2 regions of the Gracilibacillus sp. JCM 18860 genome follow, and region 2 is predicted to be linked to the other one. Evidence: a T-box and tRNA genes for the amino acid it is inferred to sense, from the RefSeq annotation. Region 2 holds a T-box; the other holds one or more tRNA genes.
What was found. A T-box is a leader RNA that pairs with one kind of tRNA and senses whether it is charged. The one in region 2 lies ahead of tyrS (tyrosine--tRNA ligase), so its partner is inferred to be a tRNA-Tyr.

Region 1 (11,500 bases), 1.8 Mb from region 2:
TGCTGCACCTGTGTTAGATTTTGAACCATTGATTAACGAGCTGGCAAAGCAAAACAATGTAGTATCCATTGAGAGCTTTGGTTATGGCTGGAGCGATAGTACTAACAAAGAGCGTACAGTAAAGAACATTGTAGAAGAGATTCGATCTGCTCTAAAAAAAGCAGGTATAGAAGGTCCGTACATATTGATGCCACATTCTATTTCTGGGATTTACAGCTTGTATTATGCTAATAAATATCCAGATGAAATTCAATCAGTGGTAGGAATAGACTTTACTTTACCACAAGCTCTAGATTATTTTAATGAATCAGCACCGACGATGCCTAACTATATGAAATATTTAGCACCAACAGGGATTGGACGACTTGTTACAATGGTGAATCCAGATGATTTTTTACCAATAGCGGAAAAAGGAACATATACAGAGGAAAACTTAAAAATGACAAAAGCCATTTCAGCTTGGAAAGGCTATAATGAAAATATTGTTGAAGAAGCTAATCAAATAGGAAACAATGTACAGAAAACGAAGAATATGACTTTTCCACCTACAATTCCTGTCTTAGTTTTCACAACGAAAGAAGAGTCACAGGGAAGGAAATCACTAGAAACATTTTATAAGGAACAGTTACATGATCATCATTCCAGTAAGGTCATCACACTAGAGGGACATCATTATTTACACTGGACTCGTGCTAAGGATATGGCTAAGCAATTCGAAGAATGGAAGGAAAATATAGATAAAAACAACTGAAGCAATTCTCTATTATACAGCAAAAACCGAACTATTTTAAAATCATAGTTCGGTTTCCGTCTTTGACAAAATAAAAATGGAGCCTAGCGGGATCGAACCGCTGACCTCCTGCGTGCAAAGCAGGCGCTCTCCCAGCTGAGCTAAGGCCCCTAAAAATGGTGAGCCATGGAGGATTCGAACCTCCGACCCTCTGATTAAAAGTCAGATGCTCTACCAACTGAGCTAATGGCTCGTTAAAATAATTTTCTCCCTAATTCAAAGAGCGTTCATTATGTTAACCCCTGCATCTTCTAGTTTATTCGATGATGATTAATGCTTCGGGGTTACTCGTAGTTTATTCGGTAGAAGTATTGCTCGTTGCTCTACCAACTGAGCTAATGGCTCGTTAAAATAATTTTCTCCCTAATTCAAAGAGCGTTCATTATGTTAACCCCTGCATCTTCTAGTTTATTCGATGATGATTAATGCTTCGGGGTTACTCGTAGTTTATTCGGTAGAAGTATTGCTCGTTGCTCTACCAACTGAGCTAATGGCTCTTTTTAAAATATTTCTCTTCCTCAATCATACTGAGCTAATGGCTTCTATCCCATAGTTTCATTCTAATTGTTATAGTTTATATGCATTTAACCCTAAATTTTATATGTAGAAAAAAGAATGGCTGGGCTAGCTGGATTCGAACCAGCGCATGACGGTACCAAAAACCGTTGCCTTACCGCTTGGCTATAGCCCAACAAAAAACGTATATCGATAGTATACACGCCTGATCTAAATTTATACATAATAAATGGTGGAGGGAGTAGGACTCGAACCTACGAACCCGATGGGAGCGGATTTACAGTCCGCCGCGTTTGGCCAACTTCGCTATCCCTCCAAATAAAATTATGATCTAGTTCCAGTGGTGCCGGCCAGAGGACTTGAACCCCCAACCTACTGATTACAAGTCAGTTGCTCTACCAATTGAGCTAGACCGGCATAACATGGTGGAGGATGCAGGGCTCGAACCTGCGACCCCTTGCTTGTAAGGCAAGTGCTCTCCCAGCTGAGCTAATCCTCCGCCGCACAGGATGTGCAAGTGCATGCGTTGCGACAGGACGTCGCGATCTTAGCATGCCATCCTTAATATAAAGTAGCAATAACTAATGATTTCTGTGGTTATTATGGTGACCCGTACGGGATTCGAACCCGTGTTACCGCCGTGAAAGGGCGGTGTCTTAACCACTTGACCAACGGGCCAGTAAATCTAGGAGAGCTTCCAGCCGGACTTGAACCGACGACCCCTTCCTTACCATGGAAGTGCTCTACCGACTGAGCTATGGAAGCAAGTGGCTCCACAGGTAGGATTCGAACCTACGACCGATCGGTTAACAGCCGATTGCTCTACCACTGAGCTACTGTGGAATAAACATTTACTTCTGTTGCTTCTCAAAGCTTTGCCTGGCAGCGTCCTACTCTTGCAGGGGCGTGAGCCCCAACTACCATGGGCGCTGGAGAGCTTAACTACTGTGTTCGGTATGGGAACAGGTGTGACCTCTCCGCTATCGCCACCAGACTTGGTGGATATAAGCTAATCCTTATTAAGATGGGAGAAACTATACCATCAAAACTAGATAAGAAGTAGACAAACCATCGGTTTTTCATCCAAAGAACGTATAGATAAGTCCTCGATCGATTAGTATTCGTCAGCTCCACATGTCACCATGCTTCCACCTCGAACCTATCTACCTCATCGTCTCTGAGGGATCTTACTCACTTAAAGTGTGGGGAAGTCTCATCTTGAGGGGGGCTTCATGCTTAGATGCTTTCAGCACTTATCCCTTCCACACGTAGCTACCCAGCGATGCTCCTGGCGGAACAACTGGTGCACCAGCGGTGTGTCCATCCCGGTCCTCTCGTACTAAGGACAGCTCCTCTCAAACTTCCAACGCCCACGACGGATAGGGACCGAACTGTCTCACGACGTTCTGAACCCAGCTCGCGTACCGCTTTAATGGGCGAACAGCCCAACCCTTGGGACCGACTACAGCCCCAGGATGCGATGAGCCGACATCGAGGTGCCAAACCTCCCCGTCGATGTGGACTCTTGGGGGAGATAAGCCTGTTATCCCCGGGGTAGCTTTTATCCGTTGAGCGACGGCCCTTCCATTCGGTACCGCCGGATCACTAAGCCCGACTTTCGTCCCTGCTCGACTTGTAGGTCTCGCAGTCAAGCTCCCTTCTGCCTTTACACTCTTCGAATGATTTCCAACCATTCTGAGGGAACCTTTGGGCGCCTCCGTTACTCTTTAGGAGGCGACCGCCCCAGTCAAACTGCCCACCTGACACTGTCTCCGAACCGGATCACGGTTCTGGGTTAGAAGGTTCATACAGCCAGGGTGGTATCCCACCGGCGCCTCCACGTAAGCTAGCGCTCACGTTTCCAAGGCTCCCACCTATCCTGTACAAGCTGTACAAACATTCCATATCAGGCTACAGTAAAGCTCCACGGGGTCTTTCCGTCCTGTCGCGGGTAATGCGCATCTTCACGCATAGTATAATTTCACCGGGTCTCTCGTTGAGACAGTGCCCAAGTCGTTGCACCTTTCGTGCGGGTCGGAACTTACCCGACAAGGAATTTCGCTACCTTAGGACCGTTATAGTTACGGCCGCCGTTTACTGGGGCTTCAGTTCAACGCTTCGCTAATGCTAACGCATCCCCTTAACCTTCCAGCACCGGGCAGGTGTCAGCCCCTATACTTCGCCTTTCGGCTTCGCAGAGACCTGTGTTTTTGCTAAACAGTCGCTTGGGCCTTTTCACTGCGGCTTACTCGTAAGTAAGCACCCCTTCTCCCGAAGTTACGGGGTCATTTTGCCGAGTTCCTTAACGAGAGTTCTCCCGATCACCTTAGGATTCTCTCCTCGCCTACCTGTGTCGGTTTGCGGTACGGGCACCCTTTTCCTTGCTAGAGGCTTTTCTTGGCAGTGTGAAATCCGGAACTTCGGTACTCATTTTCCCTCCCGATCACAGCTTGTGATTGCCAGACGGATTTGCCTATCTGACTCACTCACTGCTTCGACGCACACGTCCAGTCGTGCGCTTTCCTTATCCTACTGCGTCCCCCCATCACTCAAACGGAATTGGGTGGTACAGGAATATCCACCTGTTGTCCATCGCCTACGCCTTTCGGCCTCGGCTTAGGCCCCGACTAACCCTGAGCGGACGAGCCTTCCTCAGGAAACCTTAGGCATTCGGTGTAGAAGATTCTCACTTCTATTTCGCTACTCATACCGGCATTCTCACTTCTAAGCGCTCCACCAGTCCTCACGGTCTGACTTCACTGCACTTAGAACGCTCTCCTACCATTGTTCGTAGAACAATCCGTAGCTTCGGTGATACGTTTAGCCCCGGTACATTTTCGGCGCAGCGTCACTCGACCAGTGAGCTATTACGCACTCTTTAAATGATGGCTGCTTCTAAGCCAACATCCTGGTTGTCTAAGCAACGCCACATCCTTTTCCACTTAACGTATACTTGGGGACCTTAGCTGACGGTCTGGGCTGTTTCCCTTTCGACTATGAACCTTATCACCCATAGTCTGACTCCCAAGGTAATATGATTGGCATTCGGAGTTTGACTGAATTCGGTAACCCGGTGAGGGCCCCTAGTCCAATCAGTGCTCTACCTCCAACATACATCCCTTGAGGCTAGCCCTAAAGCTATTTCGGAGAGAACCAGCTATCTCCGTGTTCGATTGGCATTTCACCCCTACCCACACCTCATCCCCGCACTTTTCAACGTACGTGGGTTCGGGCCTCCAGTCAGTGTTACCTGACCTTCACCCTGGACATGGGTAGATCACACGGTTTCGGGTCTACGACCCCCTACTATCTCGCCCTATTCAGACTCGCTTTCGCTGCGGCTCCGTGTCTTCCACTTAACCTTGCAGGAGATCGTAACTCGCCGGTCCATTCTACAAAAGGTACGCCGTCACCCATAAAAGGGCTTCGACTACTTGTAGGCACACGGTTTCAGGTTCTCTTTCACTCCCCTCCCGGGGTGCTTTTCACCTTTCCCTCACGGTACTGGTTCACTATCGGTCACTAGGGAGTATTTAGCCTTGGGAGATGGTCCTCCCGGATTCCGACGGAATTTCACGTGTTCCGCCGTACTCAGGATCCACTCTGGAGGAAACACGCTTTCGACTACAGGGCTGTTACCCGCTGTGGCTGACCTTTCCAGATCGATTCGTCTAACGTATTTCTTGGTAACTCCGTATAGAGTGTCCTACAACCCCAAAAAGCAAGCTTTTTGGTTTGGGCTAATTCCGTTTCGCTCGCCGCTACTCGGGAAATCGCGTTTGCTTTCTCTTCCTCCGGGTAATGAGATGTTTCAGTTCCCCGGGTCTGCCTCCTCTATCCTATGGATTCAGATAGAGGTTCTACTCCATGACGAGTAGAGGGTTTCCCCATTCGGAAATTCTCGGATCAATGCTTACGTACAGCTCCCCGAGACATATCGGTGTTTGTCCCGTCCTTCTTCGGCTCCTAGTGCCAAGGCATCCACCGTGCGCCCTTTTTCACTTAACTATACTCATGCTTCAGATGAAAAAGTCGTTGGTTTTATTTGATGTCTTGTCATCAGTTTCGTGTTGGCGCCTATTGATGCCTTCACGTCCTGATTTCTTCTTATCTAGTTTTCAAGGTACATGTTTTTATGGTGGAGCCTAGCGGGATCGAACCGCTGACCTCCTGCGTGCAAAGCAGGCGCTCTCCCAGCTGAGCTAAGGCCCCAAGATTAGAATGGTGGGCCTGAGTGGACTTGAACCACCGACCTCACGCTTATCAGGCGTGCGCTCTAACCAGCTGAGCTACAGGCCCATTCTAAAGGTGAATGAAATATGAGGTTATATTAATCACTCAAAACTGAACCAAACAACCAAGTACAATCTATGATGATCTACGCTAATAGATCATTTCCTTATATCCTTAGAAAGGAGGTGATCCAGCCGCACCTTCCGATACGGCTACCTTGTTACGACTTCACCCCAATCATTGGCCCCACCTTCGGCGGCTGGCTCCAAAGGTTACCCCACCGACTTCGGGTGTTGCCAACTCTCGTGGTGTGACGGGCGGTGTGTACAAGGCCCGGGAACGTATTCACCGCGGCATGCTGATCCGCGATTACTAGCGATTCCGGCTTCATGTAGGCGAGTTGCAGCCTACAATCCGAACTGAGAATGGTTTTATGGGATTGGCTTCACCTCACGGCTTCGCTGCCCTTTGTACCATCCATTGTAGCACGTGTGTAGCCCAGGTCATAAGGGGCATGATGATTTGACGTCATCCCCACCTTCCTCCGGTTTGTCACCGGCAGTCACCTTAGAGTGCCCAACTCAATGCTGGCAACTAAGATCAAGGGTTGCGCTCGTTGCGGGACTTAACCCAACATCTCACGACACGAGCTGACGACAACCATGCACCACCTGTCATTCGGTCCCCGAAGGGAACTCCCTATCTCTAGGGACATCCGAAGATGTCAAGACCTGGTAAGGTTCTTCGCGTTGCTTCGAATTAAACCACATGCTCCACCGCTTGTGCGGGCCCCCGTCAATTCTTTTGAGTTTCAGCCTTGCGGCCGTACTCCCCAGGCGGAGTGCTTAATGCGTTAACTGCAGCACTAAGGGGCGGAAACCCCCTAACACCTAGCACTCATCGTTTACGGCGTGGACTACCAGGGTATCTAATCCTGTTCGCTCCCCACGCTTTCGCACCTCAGCGTCAGTTACAGACCAGAGAGCCGCCTTCGCCACTGGTGTTCCTCCACATCTCTACGCATTTCACCGCTACACGTGGAATTCCGCTCTCCTCTTCTGTACTCAAGTTCCCCAGTTTCCAATGACCGCTTGCGGTTGAGCCGCAAGATTTCACATCAGACTTAAGAAACCGCCTACGCGCGCTTTACGCCCAATAATTCCGGACAACGCTTGCCCCCTACGTATTACCGCGGCTGCTGGCACGTAGTTAGCCGGGGCTTCCTCGATAGGTACCGTCAAGGTACCGCCCTATTCGAACGGTACTTGTTCTTCCCTAACAACAGAACTTTACGATCCGAAAACCTTCTTCGTTCACGCGGCGTTGCTCCGTCAGACTTTCGTCCATTGCGGAAGATTCCCTACTGCTGCCTCCCGTAGGAGTCTGGGCCGTGTCTCAGTCCCAGTGTGGCCGATCACCCTCTCAGGTCGGCTATGCATCGTTGCCTTGGTGAGCCGTTACCTCACCAACTAGCTAATGCACCGCGGGCCCATCTGTAAGTGGTAGCTTACGCCACCTTTCCACTTCGGTTCCTATGAACTAAAGTACTATCCGGTATTAGCCCCGGTTTCCCGGAGTTATCCCAGTCTTACAGGCAGGTTGCCCACGTGTTACTCACCCGTCCGCCGCTCGTTCCACTCACGTCCTCCCGAAGGATTCAGTCAGCTTCCCGCGCTCGACTTGCATGTATTAGGCACGCCGCCAGCGTTCGTCCTGAGCCAAGATCAAACTCTCCATAAAATAGATGCACCGAAGTGCTTGTGTTGATCAAGCTCGCTTAAAGCTAGCATGTTCTTACTTTTTTGTACTGGTTGTTTTGTTCAGTTTTCAATGATCAATATCTTATGTCGTTTTTTGCGACGAAATATAATATATCACGCTTCAATATGGTTGTCAACAACTTTTTTTATTCTTTTTATAAGACATGTAAAAAGTGCGAAACTACGATAAAGAAGTGTTCCATCATTTTGACGACAAGACTTAATATATCACATATTGACCTGCTAAACAAGTATTATTTTTAATTTAGAAATTTCTCTTTAAAAACAGATAAAGACCTCGTATCTCCGTAATAGAAACAAGATCTTTATCTTAACATTTAAATTTCAAGGCCACTTCCCATACCAGACTCACTCATTCTATCTTAATTCTTTTCGGAATATATTTTTGAATCTCTTCTTGAGATGCAACTCTTCTATATAATTGAAATAGCACCTTGTACCTTTCATGCATGTTTTGTTTCACCATTTGATCGATACGGTGATCTTCTAGGTCTAGTAACAATTCTTCTAATTCTCTCTTTATTACATATTGTAATTCCGTTTGTTCTTTTTCATTTATCAATAATCCCAACATAATTGTTCACTCCTACCTTCTATTACTATATATATTCCTACTTTTTTTCAAAAATAAACATTATTAGACAGCATATTTTAAGAACAAGCTCATACATATAGAACAAGCCTAATAAAATCGGGGGATATAAATGAGAAAATTATATGTAGTAGACATGAAAAAAAGTAAAAAGCTTCTTTTCATTGTGCCAATTGCTTTTTTTGTTGCCCTTTTTTTATTTTTAGAATCTAATTATTCCTTTACCGTTTTCTCTAATCAAGACGAGCCAAAAGCTCTAAGTGCTGGGAATAAAAAGCACGCATCTGTTGCTTTAACGTTTAATATTAGCTATGGAACAGAGCAAGTGGAGCCAATCTTGGAGCAATTAAAAGCAAAAGAAGCATTAGCCACCTTTTTCGTTAGTGGGGAATGGGCTGAGCGTCATCCAGACCTACTGGAGAAAATTGCAGAGGACAAGCATGAAATAGGGATGCTGGGATATCAGTACAAGTCGTATCTCGAGCAAGAGGAAGAACAAGTAAGAAGTGATATAGCTAAAGCAAAGGAAACTTTTACAAAGCTCGGTTATGAGGATGTCTACTTATTACGTCCACCTAATGGACATATTAATAAAGCAATCCTATCGATCGCAGAAAATCAAGGGATGAAAGTCATTCATTGGAGCGTGAACCCCAACGACTGGAAAAATCCTGGTACAAAAGCCATTACGGATCATGTACTGAAAAACACAGAAAAAGGGGATATTGTTTTATTGCATGCATCAGATTCCGTCAAACAAACAGATAAGGCTTTAGAGGCTATCATACCAGAGTTAAAAAATAAAAATCTTGATATAGTGACGATCTCTCAATTGATTACCAATGCAGATGGTTCTCAAAGTGAATTGAAAAGTAATAAGTAAACTCATGAAATTAATAACGCATTCGCTCGTATTGTAAGCGAATGCGTTTTTTTAACGTCCCTTTGTAGCTTTTGTTTTTTCGGTTAGTCGGTGAAGGATTAATAATTGATATGTATTACAGATAATTAATGGAACGATCATTAACCAAGCATAGTCTCCTCCATTGGTTCTCAGTCCCGGAACCCACTCTATTGATGTAATGACAACCATGAAAAACAAAGCTGGAATAAAAGCCCTTTGGTTCGTTTCCTTTGCTTTGATTCGAGCGATGACAATACTATAAACCAACAACGCGATTGCAGTTAACAAGAATGGTGTAATCGTGCCATCCTCCACCGATTTATAACGGAAGTAGACTAAATCAAATAATGTAAACAAAATCAGGCCTATTTGTATAGTTGGCCAAAATCCACGAAAGATACCTAAAGCAAACTGATTTACGGTTAAATAGGCAAAAAAACCCATTTGACTAACTAAACTAAAAACAAAGCCCAAAGCTAAGAAGAAGATCAACAAACCCAATAATTCAAACCAATCGAAAGGGCTTAAGAACTTAATATAAGCATCACTTTTTACAAAGAAACTTGTGATTAATGTCGAAATTCCTCCTAAAAGCAAGGTAGAAAAAAACAATCGTACGACATTACGACTTTTCAAAATAAATCCCCCTAATTCTTTACTTCCTATTCTTTAGATATTTTACCATGAACCCTATTTTTTTTCGCTTTATAATACATATTAATTTTAAAAAGACCCCATATTAGGAGTACATAGAAATTTCAAAAAACGACTTGAGATATATGGAAAGAAAGGTAGCGGTCTAATGAATTTATCAAAGTTTTTTATCCTAACGATACTTTCACTGCTATTCCTTAGCGCCTGCGGTGGTGGTGGCAATACCCAGGGCAAGGAAGAGGGTGATTATGAGGGCACTAAGAAAATGGTGGCTGATATTTTGAAAACAGATGAAGGAAAAAAAGCCATAACAGAGGTATTATCTAGTGACGATATGCAAAAAACCTATGTCATTGATGCAAAGGTAGTACAGCAAACAGTACAAGAAGCCTTAACTTCAGACAAAGGGAAGGAGTTCTGGACAAAGATGTTCCAGGATCCAAAATTTGTTGAGTCCTTTTCACTCGCTCTACAAGATCAACAAGAGAAAGTGATGAAGACCTTAATGAGTGATCCAGAATTCCAGAAAAAATTTATCGAAATACTGAGCAATCCCGAAATGGAAGATCAAACATTAACCGTTCTGACAGGACAAAAGTTTCGCTCTCATCTGGAAAAGGTTATGGAGGAAATGTTCAGCTCCCCTATGTTCCAAGCCAAAATCTCTGAATTGTTATTAAATGCAGCGAAGGAAATGAAGCCTAGCGAAGGAGGACAATCCCAATCTGGAGGACAAGGAGAGTCCGGAGGTGGACAGCAACAGCAAGGCGGACAGGGAGAACAAGGCAACCAAGGTGGCGGAGGAGGAGGAGCGTAGGAACAAAGGGAGCATGCCCTCAGCCCGAGCATGCTCCTTTTGTAAATATTTATAGACGTTCAATAATTTGCTTAGCAATGGACAAATATTCTTGACCATTAGGGTGATCCTCCTGATAAACAGAAGGGGCAAATATTCCTTCTTCTTCATAAGGCTGTTGAAGTGATAGGCGCCCTATTACATTTGTGTCTAAAACTTCCGCTAGCTTGTCTCCTCCACCTTTTCCAAAGACATATTCCTTTTCGCCTGTTTTCTTACTCACGTAAAAGGACATGTTTTCCACAACACCAAGCAGCTCATGATCCGTATTAATCGCCATTTGTCCTGCTCTCGCTGCTACAAATGCTGCCGTTGGATGAGGAGTGGTTACAATAATCTCCTTCGAGCTTGGTATCATATTGTGAACATCAAGTGCCACATCACCAGTTCCAGGAGGCAGATCTAATAATAAATAATCTAATTCTCCCCACTCCACCTCTTTAAAAAAGCTTGCTAGCATTTTCCCTAGTCTAGGACCACGCCAGATAACAGGGGAATTATCTTCCACAAAAAATCCCATCGACATTACCTTGACACCAAAACGTTCTACTGGAATAATTTTATTCCCTTTTAATTTCGGACGTTCTTCCACACCCATCATATCAGGAACACTAAAGCCATAAATATCAGCATCAATAATCCCGACTTTGTTTCCTAATCGCGCCAAAGCAACAGCTGTATTTACAGTTACGGTTGATTTACCAACTCCGCCTTTACCACTCGCGATCGCTAAAAATTTTGTCGTAGAGCTTTCACTTAATAGTCCAGGCTTATCCTCAGATGTCGGTTGATATTTCTTAATCACTTCCTCTGGTAAGGAAGAAAATCTTAATCCAACTGTCGCAGCACCTAGATTCTTCAATGCCCCTACAAGCTCTTGCTGTAATTGCATCTGCTCTGCTGTATTCGTTTTCGCAATCGCTAATTTAACACTGACATGATTCTTATCAGGCTTAATCGTGATTTCTTCTATACCATCTGTCTCTTTGAACGTTTTATGTAAAAACGGATCCTTCATATTGTGCAGTAATTCTCTTACCTTTTGTTCCGAAAGCAAAATAGGTCACCTCGATTGTATTCTTGTGTACTCCTATCTGCTAGTATAACACAAATTTCTTCAATTCTAAGCAGGACGCATTATGGATTTTCTTCTTCCTTCCCTGTAATGTAATTT
Region 2 (11,500 bases):
ATCCGTCAAAGCCCATCTTATCTAAAAATAGCTTGGCTGGATTTTGATCTAAGATTTTGTCATAAACCTGCAATGCTGAAATGTTATGAGATTTGTATAATGCTTCCCTTACAGAAACTAATCCATAATACCCTCCAGTGTAGTTAGTAGGAGGTCGATTATAGCCTCTAAAGTTCTTGGCAACATCGGCGACGACTGAGCCTGGCTGTACAACTCCTAATTCCATAGCTGGTGCATATGCTGCTAATGGCTTCATGGTACTACCATTAGGGTTTCTCGTTTCTGTTGCATGATTGTATTGAGATGTTTCAAAGTCACGACCACCGACAAAGCTTAATATTCTACCAGTACTGTTTTCAATTAAAATACTTCCCACTTGTACTGGCTGTAGTCCTAACTGTTCCATTTCACCAGTTTCAGGATTTTCTACCATAATTGGTTCATTCGTATTTTCATTTACTGCTAATTTATCTCTTCCATAATTATCATAGCTTTTCGCCACTTGTTGAAAAACATCATAGAGCTTTTTATCGATGGTAGAATGGATACGGTAACCGTTACTTCCGAGCTCTCGTTCTGCTCTAATTTGGTACTCTTCTTGAAGAACATCACTAGATGCTAAATCCTCAGCGGTGTATCCATCTTGCTCTGCTAACACATTAGTGAGGATATCAATAGATCGCTCTTTTAATTCTTTCACAAGCCAAGGGTATTCCTCCAGCATCGAATCCTCTGGTTTTTTAAAATCTGCCACGATATCATAGTTAACTGCTTCGTCATATTGCTTTTTATCAATATAACCAGCATCTAGCATCCGTGACAATACAGTTTTCATTTTGGTTAGACCAGGTTCTAAGCCAGCTTGATCCTTTAATCCACCATTATTAACAAAAGGTGTGTAATAAGAAGGACTTTGAGGCAAACCGGCGATATAAGCAGATTGTGCTAAGTTAAGATCAGCCGCATTTACACCGAAAATTCCCTGAGCAGCTGTTTGTACTCCTGCAATGTTTTGACCAGATGCATTTCTACCAAATGGTACGATATTTAAATAGGCCTCAAGAATCTCATCTTTTTCAAAGAATTTCTCCAATCTTAAGGCTAATAACATTTCCTTTGCTTTTCGTTCAAAAGAAACTTCATTGGTTAGCAGCTGGTTTTTAATAATTTGTTGTGTAAGTGTACTCCCACCTGTTTTCGTCTGAGCGTTCGTCACCTCTTGGAATACAGCACGTAAAATAGCTTTCGGGACAACACCATTGTGTGTTTCGAAATACTCGTCCTCTGTAGCAATAATTGCTTTCTTAACAAATTCGCTTACTTTGTCTAAGGAGACTTCATCCCTTTGTAAATCTGTTTGAACATCTGCTAGGAATTGATTCTCGGCAAAATATAATTCAGAAGTCTCTTCATAATTATAAATAGCTGTAGACATTTCCTCTTTTGTTTGGATTTCCTCATCAGACACTAGGGAAGCAAAATAGCCTGCACCTAGCCCACCGACAAAAAAGAAACCAATGATAGCGAGAGTTATAAAAAATAACATTATATTCCAAATGATGTGATAACTTATTCTTGCAGATCTTTGAATCTTGTTTTTCTTCCAAAGTTCCCAAAAAGAGTGCCAGCCTTTTTGTATGTATTGCCAGCATATATGAAAGAAGTTTTTATTATTCATTCAACAAACCTCCATTTCCCCAATCATTATTATAGCATAATCGTCAATGTAAAATGCTTTCTTTTTTTGATTTGAATGGTGTCTATGAGTGAGGATCATGACGTTTTCTTTGCAAATGATAAAAATATTAAATTTTTATTGCATTTCATTTAGATATATGCTAAAAATGTAATAATAACTTTATAAGCTAAACGTTGATTGATTGCAGTAAGGACATGATTCCCTTATGAAGAGAGCTAACGGTCGGTGGAAGTTAGTAATAATCATGGAATGAATTACGATCAGGAGTTTCTTCATGAAGATGAAGACGGTGTATCCAGCATCGATATTTGTTAAGTGGCAATACTTTTTTATTGCAACAAGGGTGGTACCGCGATAATCTCGTCCCTTATTTAGAGGGAGGAGTTTTTTTATTGAATAAAAATAGGAGGAATGAAATACATGCATATTTTGGATGATCTGAAACAAAGGGACTTAATTCAACAAACAACAGATGATGAGGGACTTCGCCAACATTTAGAAGATAATATCGTTACCCTCTACTGTGGGTTTGATCCTACAGCTGATAGTCTTCATATTGGACATTTGCTACCAATTCTAATGCTCAAAAGATTTCAACAAGCTGGACATCGCCCTATTGCATTAATCGGTGGGGGAACAGGCTTAATTGGCGATCCAAGTGGGAGATCGACAGAACGTTCGTTAAACAGTGAAGAGGTTGTACAAGGATTCAGTGATAAGATTAAAGAACAGCTAGCAGGTATTCTTAATTTTGACAATGGAAAAAACAGTGCCGTTGCTCGGAATAACCATGAATGGCTTCATTCTATGACATTTATAGAAGTATTGCGCGATGTAGGTAAACATTTTGGGATTAATTATATGCTAGCAAAAGACTCTGTCGATTCAAGGATCGAAAATGGGATTTCATTCACAGAATTCAGTTATATGATTTTACAATCCATTGATTTTATGAACCTATATGAAAAAGAAAATTGCACATTGCAAATCGGTGGTAGTGACCAATGGGGTAATATTACTGCAGGTATGGAGCTAATAAGACGTACTAGATCTGAAAAAAATCAAGAAGAAGCGAAGGTTTTCGGATTAACGGTCCCACTGATCACCAAAAGTGATGGCACAAAATTTGGAAAAACAGCAGGTGGAGCGGTTTGGTTAGATTCTGATAAAACTTCTCCATATGAATTTTACCAATTCTGGATCAATACAGACGACCGTGATGTCATTCGTTTTATCAAATATTTCACCTTCCTTGATATGGACGAAATAAAAGCTCTTGAGCAAGAATTAGAAACAGCGCCTGAAAAACGGGTGCCACATAAACGGTTGGCAGAAGAGATGACAAAACTTGTTCATGGTGAAGAAGCATTGAGCCAAGCGATAAAAATTACCGATGCTTTGTTTAGTGGAGAACTAAAAAGTCTCAATGCTGCTGAAATAGAACAAGGCTTTAAGGATGTGCCTTCAGTCGCCATAGAAGATAAAGAGATCGGTTTAGTCGATTTACTCGTAACAGCTGGAATCTCTTCCTCTAAACGCCAAGCTCGTGAGGACATTAAGAATGGGGCAGTTTATATAAATGGAGAAAGAAACCAAGATCTAGAGCACCAAATTTCTGCCTCAGATCGAATCGAAGAGAAATTCACCATTATAAGAAGAGGGAAGAAGAAATATTTCCTCATTCGTTATAAATAAAAGCAAGAGGACTTTCTATTAGAAGGTCCTCTAGTCTTTACTCACAAACCAAAAGGAAAAAATCATCGAAATCACTATGACGATAAACGGAGCGTAAAAATGTATAAAATCATCCATGTAAGACCACCCCTTCCACTACTTAATTTTTCCTTGAACATAATTTTTGTTAAATAAGAATAATCGAAGTAATAGATATAAAGAAGGTAACAATAAGCAAAATCCAGCAATGAATGCGATAATTAATGCTATAGCCATTCCTTCATTTGTAAAGCCCTCTGCAATAGTTAGGTAAGGATAAAGCAAATATGGATAATGGGAGATACCATAAGCAAAGAACGCGATCAAGAATTGACCAATTAATAACAAAAAAGCAACCCCGTAATTTCTTTTTTTCCAGATCAGATATACAGTTGCAGCAAATAAAATTCCAGATAGCAGAAACATCCACCACACATTGAGCATGTTTTGAAAATGCAGTTCATTATGGACACGGAGTTCTACTATAATTCCACCTGCTGTAATAATCGCAGGAAATGCCCAAATAAGCGCATATTTTCTTAATAATGCAGTTGCCTGCTCATCCTTAGCTTCATTGGCATACCAAGTGAGAAAGACAGCCGATATATACAGGACAGAGGTTAAGCTTAATGTGACAATACTCCAAGTTAGTGGACTGAAAAATAGTGCCACATAATCTAGAGATAACCCTGCTGACGTGTTGTCAATAAATCCTCCTTCAGAAATAGTGAGAACGATTGATAAGGAGGCAGGAATTAATAAACCTGAAAATCCATATAAATAGGTCCAAAAGTGACTCTTTAACTTTCCGTAGGTCGTAAAAGCATAGTACGAGCCCCTAATAGCAAGTAATATAATTCCTAAGCTTGCAGGTACGAGTAAAACAGTTCCATAATAATAAGCCGTGGATGGGAAAAAACCGACGATACCGACAAAGAAAAAAACAAGAAAAACATTGGTAACCTCCCATACAGGGGATAGATATCTTTGGATAATATTACTGATGATATGATTTTTTCTCGTTAATAAACTATAGGCATTAAAAAAACCTGCACCAAAGTCGATCGAAGCAATAATAATATACCCGAATAAGAAAAGCCACAAAACAGATATTCCAATTAATTCATATGACATGGTTACTCCCCACCTTCTCGATCTCTTAATTCACGTTCGATTGGGTTTGCTTTAAACATACGGATAAGTACAATGACACTCGCAATCCCTAATAGAAGGTATAAGCCGATAAAGAGATATAGCATGATGTCGACATCATTACTCGTTGTAGCCGCATCCTCTGTTCTAAGTATTCCTCTTAGTACCCAAGGCTGTCTTCCTACTTCTGCAAGCCACCAGCCAGCCTCGATCGCGAGCATACATAATGGCCCTGTCGTGACTAGTGTCCATAAAAAGAATTTTTTGTAAACAAATTTCTTCCTTAGCCAATTTCCGACGATATAGATTAGGGCAACTAGTGCAACGAACATGCCGATCATGACCATAATGTTAAATAGATAATGTATATAGAGCGGTGGAACATCTTCCTTTGGGAATTGATCCAATCCAAGCACTTTGGAGGTTGGATTCCCATGTGCCAAAATGCTTAGGGCATAAGGGATTTCAATAGAATACTTGATCTCATCACCATTAGTTAAGACGCCAAATAGAGTAAGAGAAGCCTCTTCTTCTGTTTCGAAGTGCCACTCCATAGCGGCTAGCTTTTCTGGTTGGTAGGCTGCTAAATATTTTCCTGAGAAATCCCCGATAATTGCAGAAGCAATGGCAAATACGAGACCGACCTTTATCGTTAGTAAGAGGGCCTTCTTATGGTAGATATGATTGGAGCCTTTGATAATGCGATAAGCACCAATAGAAGCTAGTATAAAGGCAGCTGTCATATAAGCAGTTGCAAGCACATGAGCAACCTTTGTCGGCATTGCGGGATTAAACATGGCAACTAATGGTTGAACATTAATGAATTCACCATTCATCATTTCAAATCCCTGAGGTGCATTCATAAAAGAATTCACCATTGTGATAAAAACAGCAGAACAAGATGCCCCGATCGCAACAGGAATTAATAAAAGCATATGCTTCTTCTGATCCTTAAAACGATCCCATGTATACAAATAAATACCAAGGAAAATAGCCTCAAAGAAGAAGGCGAAGGTTTCCATAAATAAGGGTAATGCAATTGCCTTACCAGCAAGCTGCATAAAGGTTGGCCAAAGCAAATTCAACTGTAAGCCAATAGCTGTTCCTGTGACAACTCCTACAGCAACTGTAATAATATATCCTCTTGTCCACCTTCTTGCCATGAGAATATAATGCTCATCCTGCTTTTTAATCCCCATCCATTGAGCCATAAAGATGAATAGAGGAATGCCAACTCCTATCGTTGCATAGATAATATGAAAGGTGAGGGTTAGTTCCGTTAATACGCGACTATAAAATACACTATCCATGAATAAAACTCCCTTTATCCCATTAAAATTCTTCTCAGAAGTGCAATACCTAGTAGAATAGCGATGACGACTAGTAAAATGACTAATTTCCGCTCATGCTTTTGGTACATGTAAAAACCTCTTTTCATTTCCCGTGCTTCTTATTCATTTTCAGCTTAAAAGATAATATTATACGTCTTAATTGAATAGGATACCTTTAAGTGAGGATATCAAATCAGATATCCCTTTTCAAGATTTGGTAATAATACCATTCTTTCTTATTGAAATCGTAACGGTCTATTGGTAATGTTATATGGGTGAAAAAAATTCTCTTTTGACGTTTTATGATATTTTTAATGGAAATAGGGTATATATTGGAGAGAAAAGAAGGGAAGGTGTTGGAGAATGAGTATGATAGAAGAAATACTCAACAAGATAGTAGAATGGGGAAACCTCATATTATGGGATTATGTCCTTATTTATTTATTAATAGGTGCAGGATTATTTTTTACACTTAGAACAAAATTTATCCAATTTCGTTTGTTTGGAGAAATGTTTAAGGTTATTCGTGAGGAGGCAGTAGAGCAAAGTGGTAAGCGAGGAACAAATGCCTTTCAAGCATTTAGTATCTCTATCGCCTCAAGGGTTGGTACTGGTAACTTAGCAGGTGTAGCATTAGCAGTTGCTATTGGTGGACCTGGAGCTGTATTTTGGATGTGGGTTGTCGCACTAATCGGTATGGCAACAGCATTTGTGGAAAGTACACTTGCTCAAGTATATAAGGTGCCTGATCGAGACGGATTTCGTGGCGGACCAGCTTATTATATGGAAAAAGCATTAGGACAAAAATGGATGGGTATTTTATTTTCCATTTTAATTACAATTACATTCGGCTTTGTCTTTAATGCAGTGCAAGCGAATACAATATCTGGTGCTGTGGATGAGGCATTCAATGTTGATCCAATCTGGACTGGTATCATTCTAGTCGTTTTAGCTGCCATTATTATATTTGGAGGAATTAAGCGAATTGCGTCTATAGCTGGAGTCATTGTACCATTCATGGCAATCATCTACATAGTAGTTGGTTTATATGTAATGATCACAAATATTACGGCTCTACCTGATGTTTTCATGATGATAATCAAGAATGCATTTGGACTGGAGGAAGCTATCGGTGGAACAATGGGTGCAGCTATGATGTACGGGATAAAAAGAGGGTTATTTTCTAACGAGGCTGGTATGGGTAGTGCGCCGAATGCAGCCGCTTCTGCTGGTGTCAATCACCCAGTAAAGCAGGGGCTTGTACAATCATTAGCTGTTTTCTTTGATACGATCGTGATTTGTAGTATTACCGCATTTATCATTGTGTTATATGATGGCTTTTATCAAGCATCAGAGGATGGTATTCAACTGACACAGGTCGCTCTAAGCTCACATGTAGGTGAATGGGCATCCATTTTTGTAGCGATAACGATTTTCTTATTTGCGTTTAGTTCCGTAATCGGAAATTATTACTATGGGGAAACAAACATTGCCTATCTAAGAGAAAGCAAGACATTACTAACAATCTATCGTCTTATTGTTTTAGCAATGGTGATGTTCGGCTCCTTAGCTTCGATCCAAATTGTATGGAGTATGGCAGATTTATTCATGGCAATGATGGCTGTCGTTAACCTTGTGGCAATCCTATTCCTAACAAAAATAACGATCAATGTACTTAATGATTATATTAGTCAGAAAAAGGAAGGCAAAGATCCTGTATTCCATTATAAAAATATTAAAGGTTTGAAAAACGTCTCATGGTGGGGAGCACAGGATAACCAAAAAGGAACGAAATAATGGTATAGTAGAAAGAAGGCTTTTGTAATGGAAGCCTTCTTTTTTACTAGAACAAAGAGAGAGAAGGAATATGAAATGAATGAAGCGGCACAGAGTTATTGGATTCACTATACCTTATCAAAATCAGTAGAAAATCAACATACCGTAACAGCCTGGCAATTTGGAGGAAACCCTGATTATTTAGCACAGCTCGTTATGGAAGGTATAAAAACAGCAACCTGCTCAGCAAAAATTTTATACGATAAAGAAGAGGAAAAGCTACCAGCAGTGGGTGATTATAGCATTATTTTAAACAGTAAAGACGAGCCAGTGGCAATTATTAGAACAACAGAAGTAGAAATCATGCCGATGAATCAAGTGTCAGAGGAATTTGCCATAGCAGAAGGAGAGGGAGATAGAACCTACGATTATTGGAAAAGGGTTCATATAGAGTTCTTTACAGAAGAATTAAGTCGATATGATCTTGAATTTTCTGAGGATATCATGCTTGTTTGTGAACGGTTTGAATTGGTCAATGTAAAAGGTGAATGATGGATTGGCATTATTATTTTTAAAATTTCGGTGGACTAACAAACCCTAAGATTATCTCGAAATAGCGCTACTGTTCATATCTGGCGTAACATATGGTATCAGTGGTAGTACAATGGTTGGGACATTACAAAAGCTTATCAATACAAAAGTTGATAAGTATCTCGGACCACAACCTATTAGTACGTTGCAAAATTACTTAGATACACCTATTGATCGGAAGGTTAGTAAACCCTCTTTAATGGTTACGGAAATGCAAAAACGTTTGAATGCAGGTACGTTTGTAAAATAAGATAGTATATACAATATATTGATGATGTTTTAAAACTATGGGATAGCCCTCACGAGTGTCAGGGCGTCTCTTTTTTTATGCTTCTTATAATGTGGACATTTTAAAATTCATCATGTCATTTTATTTACTCATAACTACAATTTGCTCTAGAAAAATGACTTAACTTTGCAAAGAAATCTTCGAGAATAAATCGTGAATCAATTGTTTCATATACTTTAATCGGTCGAAATTTACCGGAATGAAAATAATTCATGTTCTGATCAAAAACTGGTGCAGGTTTCCATGTCCATTTACCACAATCCGGATATATCATTACACCAACAGCTGGGGAATCACCAAGTATTCGGTATTCTGCAGGTCTCGATATACTTTGATTATTAAAATAAATAACCTCCTCTGCCAGGTATTTGCCGATTTCACCATGCGGGTATACTCTTTCAATAAGCTCTGCATAGCCGACAGGCATCATACGATATACATTTCTTGGTATTTGCCACACTTCAAGGTTAGACTTAAATACTACATTTGCGGAATGAATATCGTTTGATAAATTATATTCCTGCCCCCCAGATGGCCACTCACCACCACCAATCCAAATTACCTTTATGTCTTTGTCAGCAATTTTTGGTTCAATTAGTAATGCAGAGGCCATATCAGTAAGCGGGCCATAGAATGCTACATGAAGAGGTCGATTATCATCCTTCATTGCTTCTTCTATAATTAATCTTGCTCCTGGAGAATCTACGGGCGTTACTTCATCCGGCATAGCATTTGCTGCACCATCTTCAATACGGAATTCCTTCTGCAAACTCATTAATTCTAGAAGCAACATTGTTTCGTCATGACTATCTTGTAAACTTGTCTTTGATTTACGATCGCCGAAATGAGCAGGTATAATTCCATGAAGATTAAACGAAGAACTTAGTACCGCATGTACAATTGCAAACTGATCATCTACTTCATTCTTGGCATCAGTATTAATAATTACCCTTATTTTTTTGTCCTCTGGTATAAAATAGTCCATTTTCATAAACCCCGTTAGTTCATTTTAATTACATGTCAAAATAAATAAATCCTGCAAAAAGTTTTTAAAATTTAGATAAACATTTTCCACTATAAAAGGGAATCAAAAATGAAAAGAAAGGATTTATTAAATGTGCTAAATGTAATAGTGATGTGTATTTAACCTATATGTTAAGGTGAATGGAAAGTCAATTCCAAAAAGTTATATAAAAGTTAAAGGAGCACCTCAGAAAAAGTGCTCCTTTTCTATTTAAATTAAAAATTCAGCTAAAGCATCCGATACTTCAATAAGAATTTCACTAACGAATAAACGCCAAATCTCTATTAGCAAGTGCATCCTGTAACCATTGAGGATGCATTTTCAATAAGTCTTGCGGTAGGTTTTGTTGTTCAAAAAACTTAATTTCTAGCGATTCAGAAGAGTTACATCGTAGTTCACCACCAGTAATTTCAGCAAGAAAACAAGTTGTTATAAAATGTACTATCTTCTCATTTGGATAGGCAAACACCTGTGAATTCGGGTCAGAGTAAACACCAATAAGTTTTTTAATTTTTATATCTAAATTTGTTTCCTCTTTTACTTCTCTGATAGCTGCCTCAGTAACTGTTTCCCCTATTTCTATATGTCCTGAAGGAATACCCCAAAGTCTTACATCTGACCTTTTCTGTAACAAAACTTGTTTTTCCTCATTCAAAATTATAACTGCAACTCCAGCTTTTAAGTCATCAATTCTTTTCATAAAATATACCTCCCTTAAAGTAATGAAAAGGTCAAAAGAGAAAGTTTTCAACGCATCACAAATACGCTGAACCTTTCCCCTCGGACCTTTTATGTCAATAGGTGCCTTTTACATATTGTAAAAGATGTAGCCCTTGGTCACTGACCTATATAGATAGCGGAACCCTAGCTACAATTTTCCAGTTCATTTTTATTTTACAACTAATACTCGGAATATGGAAGATATTCCTTCCCTTTCACTAAACTGCCCGTTCGTTTAAGATCACTATTTCACAATTAATAATTAAATTGTAGAGGCTAGTTATGTCCCTCTTTCATTTCAATCCTTAACTATCTACTCACGTATTTTTAGCCCCAATTTAAATTAATTATATGCATTATTTTGCAAAGTTCATATAAAAAAAAGCCTTGAAATATTGATATAACAACATTTCTAAGGCTTTTTTGCATTTCTTATTCACTCTATCCCGATTAACGAGAGTAGAACTCAACAATAAGCGCTTCGTTAATCTCAGCAGGTAGCTCAGAACGCTCTGGTAGGCGAGTAAACGTACCTTCTAATTTGTCTGCATCGAAAGAAACGTATTCTGGTGTGAAAGTGTTAGCCTCAATAGCTTCTGCGAGGATATCTAGCTTTTGAGATTTTTCACGAACACCGATTACTTGACCAGGCTTTACTTGATAAGAAGGAATGTCTACACGACTTCCGTCTACAAGAATATGACCATGGTTTACTAATTGACGAGCTTGTCTACGAGTACGAGCAAGTCCTAAACGGTAAACAAGGTTATCTAAACGAGATTCCAAAAGAATCATGAAGTTTTCACCATGGATACCTTTCATTTTACCAGCACGCTCGAATAAGTTACGGAATTGACGTTCGTTCACTCCGTACATGAAACGTAGCTTTTGTTTTTCTTGTAACTGTAAACCATATTCAGATAGTTTACGACGTTGATTAGGTCCATGTTGACCTGGTGCATAAGGGCGTTTGTCTAACTCCTTACCAGTACCTGTTAATGAGATACCAAGACGACGAGACTTTTTCCATACAGAACCTGTATAGCGAGCCATTGTACATCTTCTCCTTTATATAGTAGATTTGCATAAAATAAGACAGTGTGTTCCTACATTCGTCAGCCATTTTGTTTTCATGTACCTTCGCCCTAGTAGCAGAGAGTTACGTGATACACCTCATTTCCACAGGAAGTGGTGGCTTCAACATT

Region 1: it encodes a tRNA-Tyr, which carries the amino acid that the T-box ahead of tyrS (tyrosine--tRNA ligase) is inferred to sense. The anticodon was not compared.

Annotation. Positions count from the first base shown of each region.
Region 1 covers NZ_AP043868.1:2,849,186-2,860,685, reverse strand. The annotation lists gene ACZ5R4_RS14545 (alpha/beta fold hydrolase) at 1-751, shown strand, start outside; tRNA gene ACZ5R4_RS14540 (tRNA-Ala) at 829-901, opposite strand; tRNA gene ACZ5R4_RS14535 (tRNA-Lys) at 908-983, opposite strand; tRNA gene ACZ5R4_RS14530 (tRNA-Gln) at 1,407-1,481, opposite strand; tRNA gene ACZ5R4_RS14525 (tRNA-Tyr) at 1,537-1,622, opposite strand; tRNA gene ACZ5R4_RS14520 (tRNA-Thr) at 1,648-1,723, opposite strand; tRNA gene ACZ5R4_RS14515 (tRNA-Val) at 1,730-1,805, opposite strand; tRNA gene ACZ5R4_RS14510 (tRNA-Glu) at 1,910-1,984, opposite strand; tRNA gene ACZ5R4_RS14505 (tRNA-Thr) at 1,999-2,071, opposite strand; tRNA gene ACZ5R4_RS14500 (tRNA-Asn) at 2,075-2,149, opposite strand; rRNA gene rrf (5S ribosomal RNA) at 2,184-2,300, opposite strand; rRNA gene ACZ5R4_RS14490 (23S ribosomal RNA) at 2,401-5,314, opposite strand; tRNA gene ACZ5R4_RS14485 (tRNA-Ala) at 5,443-5,518, opposite strand; tRNA gene ACZ5R4_RS14480 (tRNA-Ile) at 5,529-5,605, opposite strand; rRNA gene ACZ5R4_RS14475 (16S ribosomal RNA) at 5,718-7,279, opposite strand; gene ACZ5R4_RS14470 (hypothetical protein) at 7,673-7,894, opposite strand; gene pdaB (polysaccharide deacetylase family sporulation protein PdaB) at 8,025-8,795, shown strand; gene ACZ5R4_RS14460 (KinB-signaling pathway activation protein) at 8,847-9,452, opposite strand; gene gerD (spore germination lipoprotein GerD) at 9,619-10,287, shown strand; gene ACZ5R4_RS14450 (Mrp/NBP35 family ATP-binding protein) at 10,337-11,383, opposite strand; gene cwlD (N-acetylmuramoyl-L-alanine amidase CwlD) at 11,464-11,500, opposite strand, start outside.
Region 2 covers NZ_AP043868.1:1,043,532-1,055,031, reverse strand. The annotation lists gene ACZ5R4_RS05585 (transglycosylase domain-containing protein) at 1-1,678, opposite strand, end outside; T-box leader at 1,864-2,070, shown strand; gene tyrS (tyrosine--tRNA ligase) at 2,120-3,394, shown strand; gene cydS (cytochrome bd oxidase small subunit CydS family protein) at 3,425-3,511, opposite strand; gene ACZ5R4_RS05570 (cytochrome d ubiquinol oxidase subunit II) at 3,530-4,546, opposite strand; gene ACZ5R4_RS05565 (cytochrome ubiquinol oxidase subunit I) at 4,549-5,874, opposite strand; gene ACZ5R4_RS05560 (alanine/glycine:cation symporter family protein) at 6,259-7,692, shown strand; gene ACZ5R4_RS05555 (ASCH domain-containing protein) at 7,768-8,223, shown strand; gene ACZ5R4_RS05550 (hypothetical protein) at 8,336-8,512, shown strand; gene ACZ5R4_RS05545 (nucleoside hydrolase) at 8,637-9,536, opposite strand; gene ACZ5R4_RS05540 (NUDIX domain-containing protein) at 9,835-10,275, opposite strand; gene rpsD (30S ribosomal protein S4) at 10,746-11,348, opposite strand.